DNA from 2 places in the Streptomyces doebereineriae genome. Region 2 is predicted to be linked to the other one. Evidence: riboswitches for the same ligand, from Rfam matches in the RefSeq annotation. Region 2 holds a riboswitch; the other holds the start of a gene.

Region 1 (4,600 bases), on a different contig from region 2:
CCAACCCGTCCCGCCGCGCCGCCAAGGAGCTCTCCCGGGAGCTCTTCCCGACCGACTCGCGCATGTCGCGCCCGCGCCAGGGCACCGAGGAGACGGTCGAGAACATCGACTCCGCGGCCGTGCGCGGCTTCTACGAGAAGCATGTGCGCCCCGCCACCGCGACCGCCGTGGTGGTCGGCGACCTCACCGGCATCGACCTGGACGCCCTGCTCGGCGACACCCTCGGTTCCTGGACCGGCTCCACGGGCCGGCCGCGGCCGGTGCCGCCGGTGACCGCCGACGACACCGGCCGGGTCGTCATCGTGGACCGCCCGGGCGCCGTCCAGACGCAGCTGCTGATCGGCCGCATCGGCGCCGACCGGCACGCACGCGTGTGGCCCGCGCAGGTGCTCGGCACGTACTGCCTCGGCGGCACCCTCACCTCCCGCTTGGACCGTGTCCTGCGCGAGGAGAAGGGCTACACCTACGGTGTGCGCTCGTTCGGGCAGGTCCTCAGGTCCGCCCCGGACGGTTCGGGCGCCGCGATGCTCGCCATCAGCGGCTCCGTCGACACCCCGAACACCGGTCCCGCCCTGGACGACCTGTGGAAGGTGCTGCGCACGCTCGCCGAAGGCGGCCTCACCGACGCCGAGCGCGATGTCGCCGTACAGAACCTCGTCGGTGTGGCGCCGCTCAAGTACGAGACCGCGGCGGCCGTGGCGAGCACGCTGGCCGACCAGGTCGAGCAGCACCTGCCGGACGACTACCAGGCGGCCCTGTACCAGCAGCTCGCCGCGACCGGCACCGTCGAGGCCACCGCGGCCGTCGTGAACGCCTTCCCGGTGGACCGGCTGGTGACGGTCCTGGTCGGCGACGCGGCCGCCATCAAGGAGCCCGTCGAGGCCCTCGGCATCGGCGAAGTCAAGGTCGTGACGGCCGAGTAGAGGCACCCGACCTCGGGGGCCCTGGTGACGCAAGCGCCACCAGGGCCCTCAGATGTCCGAATTGGGCAGGAGGTTGCCTGTCTGCCCTGTGGGATGCGCTACAAAACCCGTGATCCGTTTGGGGATTGAAAGTGGCCCCGCTTAGCGTCCTCTGGGCTGTCCGTCAGGCACTGCGCCGCGCCCGCGGCACCGGACAGTCATCGCCGAGTCCCCGCATGGCGCGAGCCAGGGGAGCCGGGGACCCACATCACGCGTCCCTGGGGTGAATCGGACGCCCGCGCGAGCCGCGAGGGAGTCCGTAGGAGACCTTCCTGCTCCGAACCCGTCAGCTAACCCGGTAGGCGAGAAGGAAGGAAAGGACCAGCCACCACATGGCGTTCACCTGCGCCACCGGGAAGCACCGTCGTCCCAGCCGCATGAAGCGCACCACCGCCCGCGCGGCGGGCGTCGCGGCCCTCGCCACCACCGGCGTCATCGGCACCATCGCCGCCCCCGCATTCGCCGCCGACAACTCCGTCGAGCAGACCGGCCTCATGCCCGTCGTCAGCGCCGGTGAGTCCCTCGCCGACCAGCTCGACGCCCAGGCCGCCGCCCAGGCGCAGGCCGCCGCGCAGAAGAAGGCGGCGGCGGAGGCCAAGCGCAAGGCCGAGGCGCGCGCCAAGGAGATACGCGAGGCCAAGGAGCGCGCAGCCCGCGAGGCCGAGCGCGAGCGCCTCAACCGCTTCGTCGTCCCGATCTCCGGCTCCTACGTCTCGACCGGCTACAAGACCGGCGGCTCCCTGTGGTCGTCCGGCAGCCACACCGGTGTCGACTTCCACGCCGCGAGCGGCACTTCCGTGCACGCGGTCGGCCGCGGCACCGTCGTGGAGGCCGGCTGGGGCGGGTCGTACGGCAACGAGATCGTGATCAGGATGGCCGACGGCACGTACACCCAGTACGGCCACCTGTCGTCCATCGGCGTCTCGGTCGGCCAGTCGGTCACCCCGGGCCAGCAGATCGGACTGTCCGGCGCGACCGGCAACGTCACCGGGCCGCACCTGCACTTCGAGGCGCGCACCACCGCCGAGTACGGCTCGGACATCGACCCCGTCGCCTACCTGCGCTCGCACGGCGTGAACGTCTGACGACCCACCGCGCGATCTCCGCGAGGCCCCGGCTCCCCCGAGCCGGGGTTTCGTCGTTTCCGCCGCCCCGTTGTCCAAAAAATATCCTCGGATTCCGGTCCGCCGTCGGAAATTCCCGTTCATTGCAATAGAGTCACTGAACACACGTCAATCGGCGACGTTTCACGGGGATTAAGACGGAGGTCGGACATGCGTATTCCGGCGCACTCGGTATGCACGGCGATCCGGGACGACATCGTCGCCGGTGTCTACGAGCGCGGCAGCCGACTCACCGAGGAACTGCTCGCCCGCCGCTACGGAGTCTCCCGTGTCCCGGTCCGGGAAGCCCTGCGCACGCTGGAGGCCGAGGGCTTCGTGGTGACGCGGCGGCACGCGGGCGCGTGCGTGGCAGAGCCGACCGAGCAGGAGGGCGCCGACCTCCTGGAGATGCGGATGCTCCTCGAGCCGCTCGGCGCCTCCCGGGCCGCCCAGCGCCGCACCGAGGCCCATCTGAAGGTGCTGCGCGGCCTGGTCCGGCTGGGCCAGGAACGGGCCAGGAGGGGCAACAGCGAGGATCTGCGCTCCCTGGGGGGCTGGTTCCACGAGACGCTCGCCCAGGCCTCCGGCAGTCCCGCGCTGACCTCGATGCTGACCCAGCTGCGGCACAAGATCGCCTGGATGTACGTCGTGGACGCGCCGGCCAACCCCGCGGAGTCCTGGGCCGAGCACGGCGCGATCGTGGACGCGGTGGCGCGCGGGGACGGCGAGCGCGCGCGGGCGATCACGGCACTGCACACCGAGCGCTCGGGCGCCGTTCACCGGCTGAGGTTCACCTCCGGGCAGGACCGCGCGGACCGTGTGAGGACCTCGCAACATCCTGTAAACGTGACAGGCCTGCAGCATTAACACGGGCGCCGTATACAAAGAGAGGGTAATTCGAAGGGGAGTATTCCTGCTGCCCGAAAAAGGGAAATGCGAAGGGCCCGCCCGGTAATTCGGACGAGCCCCTCGATGCTTTTAAGGCACCTTCCCTCAGACGGTCTCGGGAAGCTCCTCGAGCCCCTCGGCGACCAGCTTCGCGAGGCGGTCGAGGGCCGCGTCCGCACCCTCGGCGTCGGAAGCGAGGACGATCTCCTCGCCGCCCTGCGCACCCAGGCCGAGAACGGCCAGCATGGAGGCCGCGTTGACGGGGTTGCCGTCGGCCTTGGCGATCGTCACCGGGATACCTGCGGCCGTGGTGGCCCGGACGAAGATGGAAGCGGGGCGGGCGTGAAGGCCCTCGGCCCAGCCGACGTTGACGCGGCGCTCAGCCATGTGATGCTGCCCTTCGGTGTTCAGGGTTGTCTAGACCAGTTTCCCACACGTGAAGCGCCTCCGGACAGGACCTGAAGTCCCTCCGGGGGGAGTGGTCGGACCGCGGCCTCGGCCCGACTTCCGTCCTTGTACGTTCTCGCGCGTTCTCCACAGACTGCCTCGCGCCGTTGTCGTACGCGAGCCGTACTCTGGGGCCCATGCAGAGCGCGTCGGACCGGCACGAGTACCCCGCCCACTGGGAGGCCGACGTGGTGCTGCGCGACGGCGGCACCGCGCGCATCAGGCCCATCACCGTCGACGACGCCGATCGCCTGGTCAGCTTCTACGAGCAGGTCTCGGACGAGTCGAAGTACTACCGCTTCTTCGCGCCCTACCCTCGCCTGTCCGCCAAGGACGTCCACCGCTTCACGCACCACGACTTTGTGGACCGGGTGGGGCTCGCCGCCACGGTCGGCGGCGAGTTCATCGCCACCGTACGCTACGACCGCATCGGCGCCGAGGGCATGCCCGCCTCCGCCCCCGCCGACGAGGCCGAGGTCGCCTTCCTGGTCCAGGACGCCCACCAGGGGCGCGGTGTGGCCTCCGCCCTCCTCGAACACATCGGGGCGGTCGCGCGTGAGCGCGGCATCCGGCGCTTCGCCGCCGAGGTGCTGCCCGCCAACGTCAAGATGATCAAGGTGTTCACCGACGCCGGGTACACCCAGAAGCGCAGCTTCGAGGACGGCGTCGTACGCCTGGAGTTCGACCTGGAGCCCACCGACCGCTCGCTCGCCGTGCAGTACGCGCGCGAGCAGCGCGCCGAGTCGCGGTCCGTGCAGCGGCTGCTCACCCCGGGCTCGGTCGCCGTCGTCGGTGTCGGCCGCACCCCCGGCGGGGTGGGCCGCAGCGTCCTCGGCAACATCCGGGACTACGGGTTCAAAGGCCGCCTGTACGCCGTGAACAAGGCGTTCCCCGACGAGCAGAAGGAGCTCGACGGCATCCCCGCGTACCGCTCGGTGCGCGACATCGAAGGCCCCGTCGACCTCGCGGTCGTCGCCGTCCCGGCCGAGCACGTCCCCGAGGTCGTCGCCGAGTGCGGAGAGCACGGCGTGCAGGGACTCGTCGTGCTCTCCGCCGGGTACGCCGAAAGCGGCCCCGAGGGGCGCGAGCGCCAGCGTGAACTCGTGCGGCACGCGCGCGCGTACGGCATGCGGATCATCGGCCCGAACGCGTTCGGGATCATCAACACCTCTCCGGAGGTCCGGCTGAACGCCTCGCTGG
Region 2 (4,600 bases):
GGCGAGGGCGGCCAGGGCGGTGCCGGCGGCGAGGGCTCCGAAGGCTCTACGGGTGGTCGTCATGCGAGAGCGTTCCTTCCGGGGACGGCCCGGGCGCACGAGGGGTCTCGGAGCCCAGGCGACAGTCGGGGTACGTGGATTGCAGAGAGTGGGTCGCCGGACACAGTGACCTCCCACAGTCTAGAAAGCGCTTGCCCCACTACGGAGTTCACTCTGTCCCCACCCTCCCCCGCCTGTCGACGCCCTGAGCGCGCCTGCCACAAGAACGCAATGAAGTGATCATGAAGGCGCGGACCGGCTCAGACCGGGAACACCGAAGGCCGGACCCGGGGATCGGGGTCCGGCCTTCGGTGGCACAGGGGGGCGTTGTCAGCCGACGGCGACACCCTTCGAACGGAGGTAGGCGACCGGGTCCACGTCGGAGCCGTAGTCCGGCGTGGTGCGGATCTCGAAGTGCAGGTGCGGGCCGGTGACATTGCCGGTCGCGCCGGACAGGCCGATCTGCTGACCCTCGGTCACGGCCTGTCCGGCCGAGACGGAGAGCTGCGACAGGTGGGCGTACTGCGCGTAGTAGCCGTCGTTGAGCTTGATGACGACCTGGTTGCCGTAGGCGCCGCCCCAGCCCGCGGAGACGACCGTGCCCGCGGCCACGGCCTTGAGCGAGGTGCCGGTCGGGACGACGAAGTCGACGCCGGTGTGGTAGCCGCTGGACCACATGCTGCCCGCCACGCGGTAACCGGTGCCGATGGTGGCGCCGGTGACCGGAAGGGTGTAGCCACTGGAGCTGGTGGTGGCGGAGCTCTGGGTGGCGGCCGTCGAGTTCGAGGACGACTTCGACGCCGCCTTCTCCGTCTTCTTCGCCTTCGAGGAGGACGAGGAAGCGGAGGACTCGGTCTTCGTGGTGCTCGTCCTGGCCTTCTTGCCGATCGAGAGCTTCAGACCGGGGTGGATCAGCGACGGGTCGTCTCCGATGGCCGAGCGGTTGTCGGCGTAGAGCTTCTTCCAGCCACCGCTGACGTTCTGCTCATCGGCGATCTTCGAAAGATAGTCGCCGACGCGCACCGAATAGGTGCGCACAGTCGAGGTCTTCGCGGCCGTCTTTTCAGCGGACTTCTGCGCGACCGGAAGCGACTGAACGGCCTTTTCCGACACGGACTGGGGGGTGGCGGCGTGAGCGCCGGTGGCCCCCATGAACGGGAGTGCGAGAGCGGCGCCTCCGGTTCCGGCAACGGCTATCGAGCGGGTGAAGCGCTGGGACTTCGGACGGCGGTGCTTACCCTTCGCGGGCATGGTGAATTCCTCTCCGGCGCCTGCGAGGTGAGCTGTCGGGTGCGAGCTGGAGATGCCCGGCCGCGTCGAGACGCGACTTAACCCCAAGCCGTTCCGGAGACCGGAACAGGCGAAACTACCTGTGGGTCCCCCGCTCCTGCCGTGCACGGGTGAGTGAGTGAGCGGAATCCGTTCGGCGGCAGGATTGGGCGTCCGACCGGATCGGTGGCGAACGTAAGCGAACAAGACGCAAAGGGACAAGTGAGAGGTTCCCTGTGTATGCGTTCCTGTTGATCCCTTAAGAGAATTACCGGTCACGCTGCGTGGATCGGGCGCCCATTACCCGGCCTGAATCCCCTTGTAGAACCTGCGAATTACGTGAACATGACGGGCGACACACCGTCACGGATATGACGCTCCTCACGTCACGAATTCACAGGAACCCTGATTCCGGAAGGAGTTGGAAGGAAGCTATTAATTCGGACAGAAGCCCTAGATGCGACGCAGTCGGATAACCGTCGCATCGAGGTCGCCGCGCAAACCGGTACGAAGTCCGTGATGCAGCAATACGGCCCCTCGGTGCACTTCGCCCGTTTCGGGGCATTCGTACGACGCCGTCGGGTCGAGTCCACGCAGCCGCAACGCCGGGACCGGCTCGCCGTACTGCTGCGCCTGGAGCCAGGCGAGGACGACGGACTCGCCCCCGAGGACGTACTGCACCGCACTCAGGCCGCCCCGCGGAGGCCTCAGCCGGTAGAGGTCGCCGCGCTGCACCAAGGGCCGGATCTCCTTGTAGAGAGCCACCCACCGCCCGGCCTCGGCGAGCTCCTCCTCGGTCCACTCCGCGAGGTCCCCGCCGACCCCGAGCACCCCGGCCATCGCGCTCACGAACCGGAACCGCAGCGAGCTCACCCGGTCGTTGAGCTGGGTATTGGGGCTGTCGGTGACCCAGGCGGCCATCACGCGCGCGGGGTGGATCTGACTGAAGCCGTACTGAATGGCCAGGCGGTCGAGCGGGTCGGTGTTGTCCGAGGTCCACACCTGGTCGGTGCGGCTGAGCACCCCGAGGTCGATCCTGCCGCCGCCACCCGAGCAGGACTCGAAGGCGACGCCCGGGTGGGCTTCCCGCAAGCGGTCCAAAAGGGCATAGAAGCCGCGTACATGGTCGACCCACAGACGCTGCGGATAAGGGTCGCCGGGCCAGCCCGCGTCCGTGAAGCAGCGGTTGAAGTCCCACTTCACATAGTCGATCGGGGCCGAGGAGAGCAAGGTGTCGAGCTGCCCCCACAGGTACTCCTGGACGTCCTCGCGCGCGAGGTTCAGCACGAGCTGATTGCGGAACTCCGTCCGCTTTCGTCCTGCTTGGTACTGCACCCAGTCCGGGTGGGCACGGTACAGCTCGCTGTCCGGGTTGATCATCTCCGGCTCGACCCAGATGCCGAACTGCATGCCGAGCCCGTGCACGTACTCACCGAGCGGCTTGAGGCCGTTCGGGAAGCGGTCGGGGTTGGGGGCCCAGTCGCCCAGCCCGGCCCGGTCACTGGTGCGGGCACCGAACCAGCCGTCGTCGACCACGAACAGCTCGACGCCCATCGCCGCGGCCCGCCGGGCGAGGGTGCCCTGCTGCTCCTCGGAGATGTCGAAGTTGGTGGCCTCCCAGGAGTTGAACAGCACGGGACGGTCCTGGTCCGCGCCCGGGATGACGTACGCCCGCTGGTAGGCGTGCCAGGCGCGGCTCGCCCCGCCGAACCCGCCGTCGCTCCAGAGACCGGCGAAGACAGGGGTCGTGAACGACTCCCCGGCCGCCAGCCGGAGCAGACCCGAGTCGTCGTATCCGGCGCCCCCGGTGATCTGCACGCGCGCGTCGGGGAGTTGCGCGACGGCGATCCGCCAGGACCCCGACCAGCCGAGGGCGACCCCGTAGACCTCGCCCCGCTCCTCGGTGGCGTCGGTGTCGAGGGCGACCCAGGGCAGGTGCTGGTGCCCGGTGTGGCCGCGACGGCTGCCGATGACCTTCTCGCCGTAGGTGAGGGGGGTCTGCGTGAGCAGGGACTCGGCGGCCCAGCGGCCGTGCAGCTGGGACAGCCGCCAGCCGTCCTCCCGGTCGGGCAGGGTCCAGGTGGCGGAGTCGGCGCGCAGCAGCTCGACGGGCGCCGGTCCCTGGTTGTCCAGGGTCACCCAGCGCTCCAGGACGTCGTGGCGCATCCGGTAGTGCAGCGTGACGGTCAGTCCGCCGTCGCGGAACCGCAGCCGCAGCTCGTCACCCTCGGTGTCGTACGCCTCGAAGCTCCACTCGGTGCCGCGCCGCTCGTCGGTGCGCACGGACAGGGCCGGGCGTGTGAAGCGAGGGCCGCCCTCGACGGGGTACTCCTCGCGTCCGTCGAGCGGGGCCTCGAACGGCCGGTAATCGGGCAGCGGGCTCACCGCGAGGGCCTCGGCGTCGGCGAGGGCGATCCGCGGACCCCAGTGCAGGTGCAGCAGCTCGTCCTCGGCGGTGAGGTGCAGGGCGTAACTGCTGGCAGGGCCGGACAGAATCCATGTACGGCCGTTCTCGGCGATCTCCAGCATCGTGCTTCCCTCACAGATTCGAACAGGTGCCAACAGGTGCACTCAGGCACCAACATCATCAATGTCCACCCGCCCCGGTGCAACGGCTGTGGACAAGTCATTACGGGCCCTGTGGACAACTCATTGCCCCAGGAACCCATGTCGTATGGTCGAGAGCGTGCCCGTCGACGAGCAGCGTCGGCGGAGCCCGGCTGGGAGGAGCCCCCGTGACGCAGCAGATCCCGTCGACCGAACCGGAACTGGCAGGTGTCCGCAACTTCCGTGACGTGGGCGGACTGCCGACGGCGGACGGACGGCGGGTGCGCTACGGCGTGCTGTTCCGCAGCGGTCACCTCGCACACGCGACGGAGGACGACGCGGCCTTCCTGGCCTCCCTGGGTCTGCACACGATCTTCGACTTCCGCAACGCGGCGGACCAGAAGCTGGAGGGCCCGGACGTCGACCTGCCGGGCGTCGCCAATGTGAACCTGCCGCTGAGCGACCCGGCGGAGGGCACCTGGTTCTGGAAGATGGTCCGCGACGGGGACATAGAGCAGCTCCGCGAGCTCCTCGGCGACGGCAAGGCCGCGCAGCGGATGATCAACTCCTACCGCACGATGATCAAGGAGCGCACCGGCGAGCACTCCCAGGTGCTGCGCTCCCTCGCCGAGGACAGCGTGCCCGCCCTCATGCACTGCGCGGCCGGCAAGGACCGCGCGGGTCTGTCCATCGCGGTGACCCTGCTCGCCCTGGGCGTGGAGCGCGAGGCGATCGTCGCCGACTA

The links. A riboswitch is a leader RNA that binds a small molecule or an ion and turns the genes downstream of it on or off. The one in region 2 is predicted to bind cyclic di-AMP.
Region 1: it holds a riboswitch for cyclic di-AMP, as region 2 does, so the genes downstream of both, RNB18_RS19050 (M23 family metallopeptidase) here and RNB18_RS24525 (M23 family metallopeptidase) in region 2, are expected to answer to the same signal.

Annotation. Positions count from the first base shown of each region.
Region 1 is NZ_JAVREZ010000006.1:73,789-78,388, forward strand. It holds gene RNB18_RS19045 (M16 family metallopeptidase) at 1-923, shown strand, start outside; cyclic di-AMP (ydaO/yuaA leader) riboswitch at 1,115-1,281, shown strand; gene RNB18_RS19050 (M23 family metallopeptidase) at 1,295-2,047, shown strand; gene RNB18_RS19055 (GntR family transcriptional regulator) at 2,237-2,932, shown strand; gene RNB18_RS19060 (HPr family phosphocarrier protein) at 3,059-3,340, opposite strand; gene RNB18_RS19065 (bifunctional acetate--CoA ligase family protein/GNAT family N-acetyltransferase) at 3,538-4,600, shown strand, end outside.
Region 2 is NZ_JAVREZ010000008.1:281,850-286,449, forward strand. It holds gene RNB18_RS24520 (DUF6250 domain-containing protein) at 1-63, opposite strand, end outside; gene RNB18_RS24525 (M23 family metallopeptidase) at 370-1,290, opposite strand; cyclic di-AMP (ydaO/yuaA leader) riboswitch at 1,293-1,464, opposite strand; gene RNB18_RS24530 (alpha-galactosidase) at 1,762-3,837, opposite strand; gene RNB18_RS24535 (tyrosine-protein phosphatase) at 4,044-4,600, shown strand, end outside.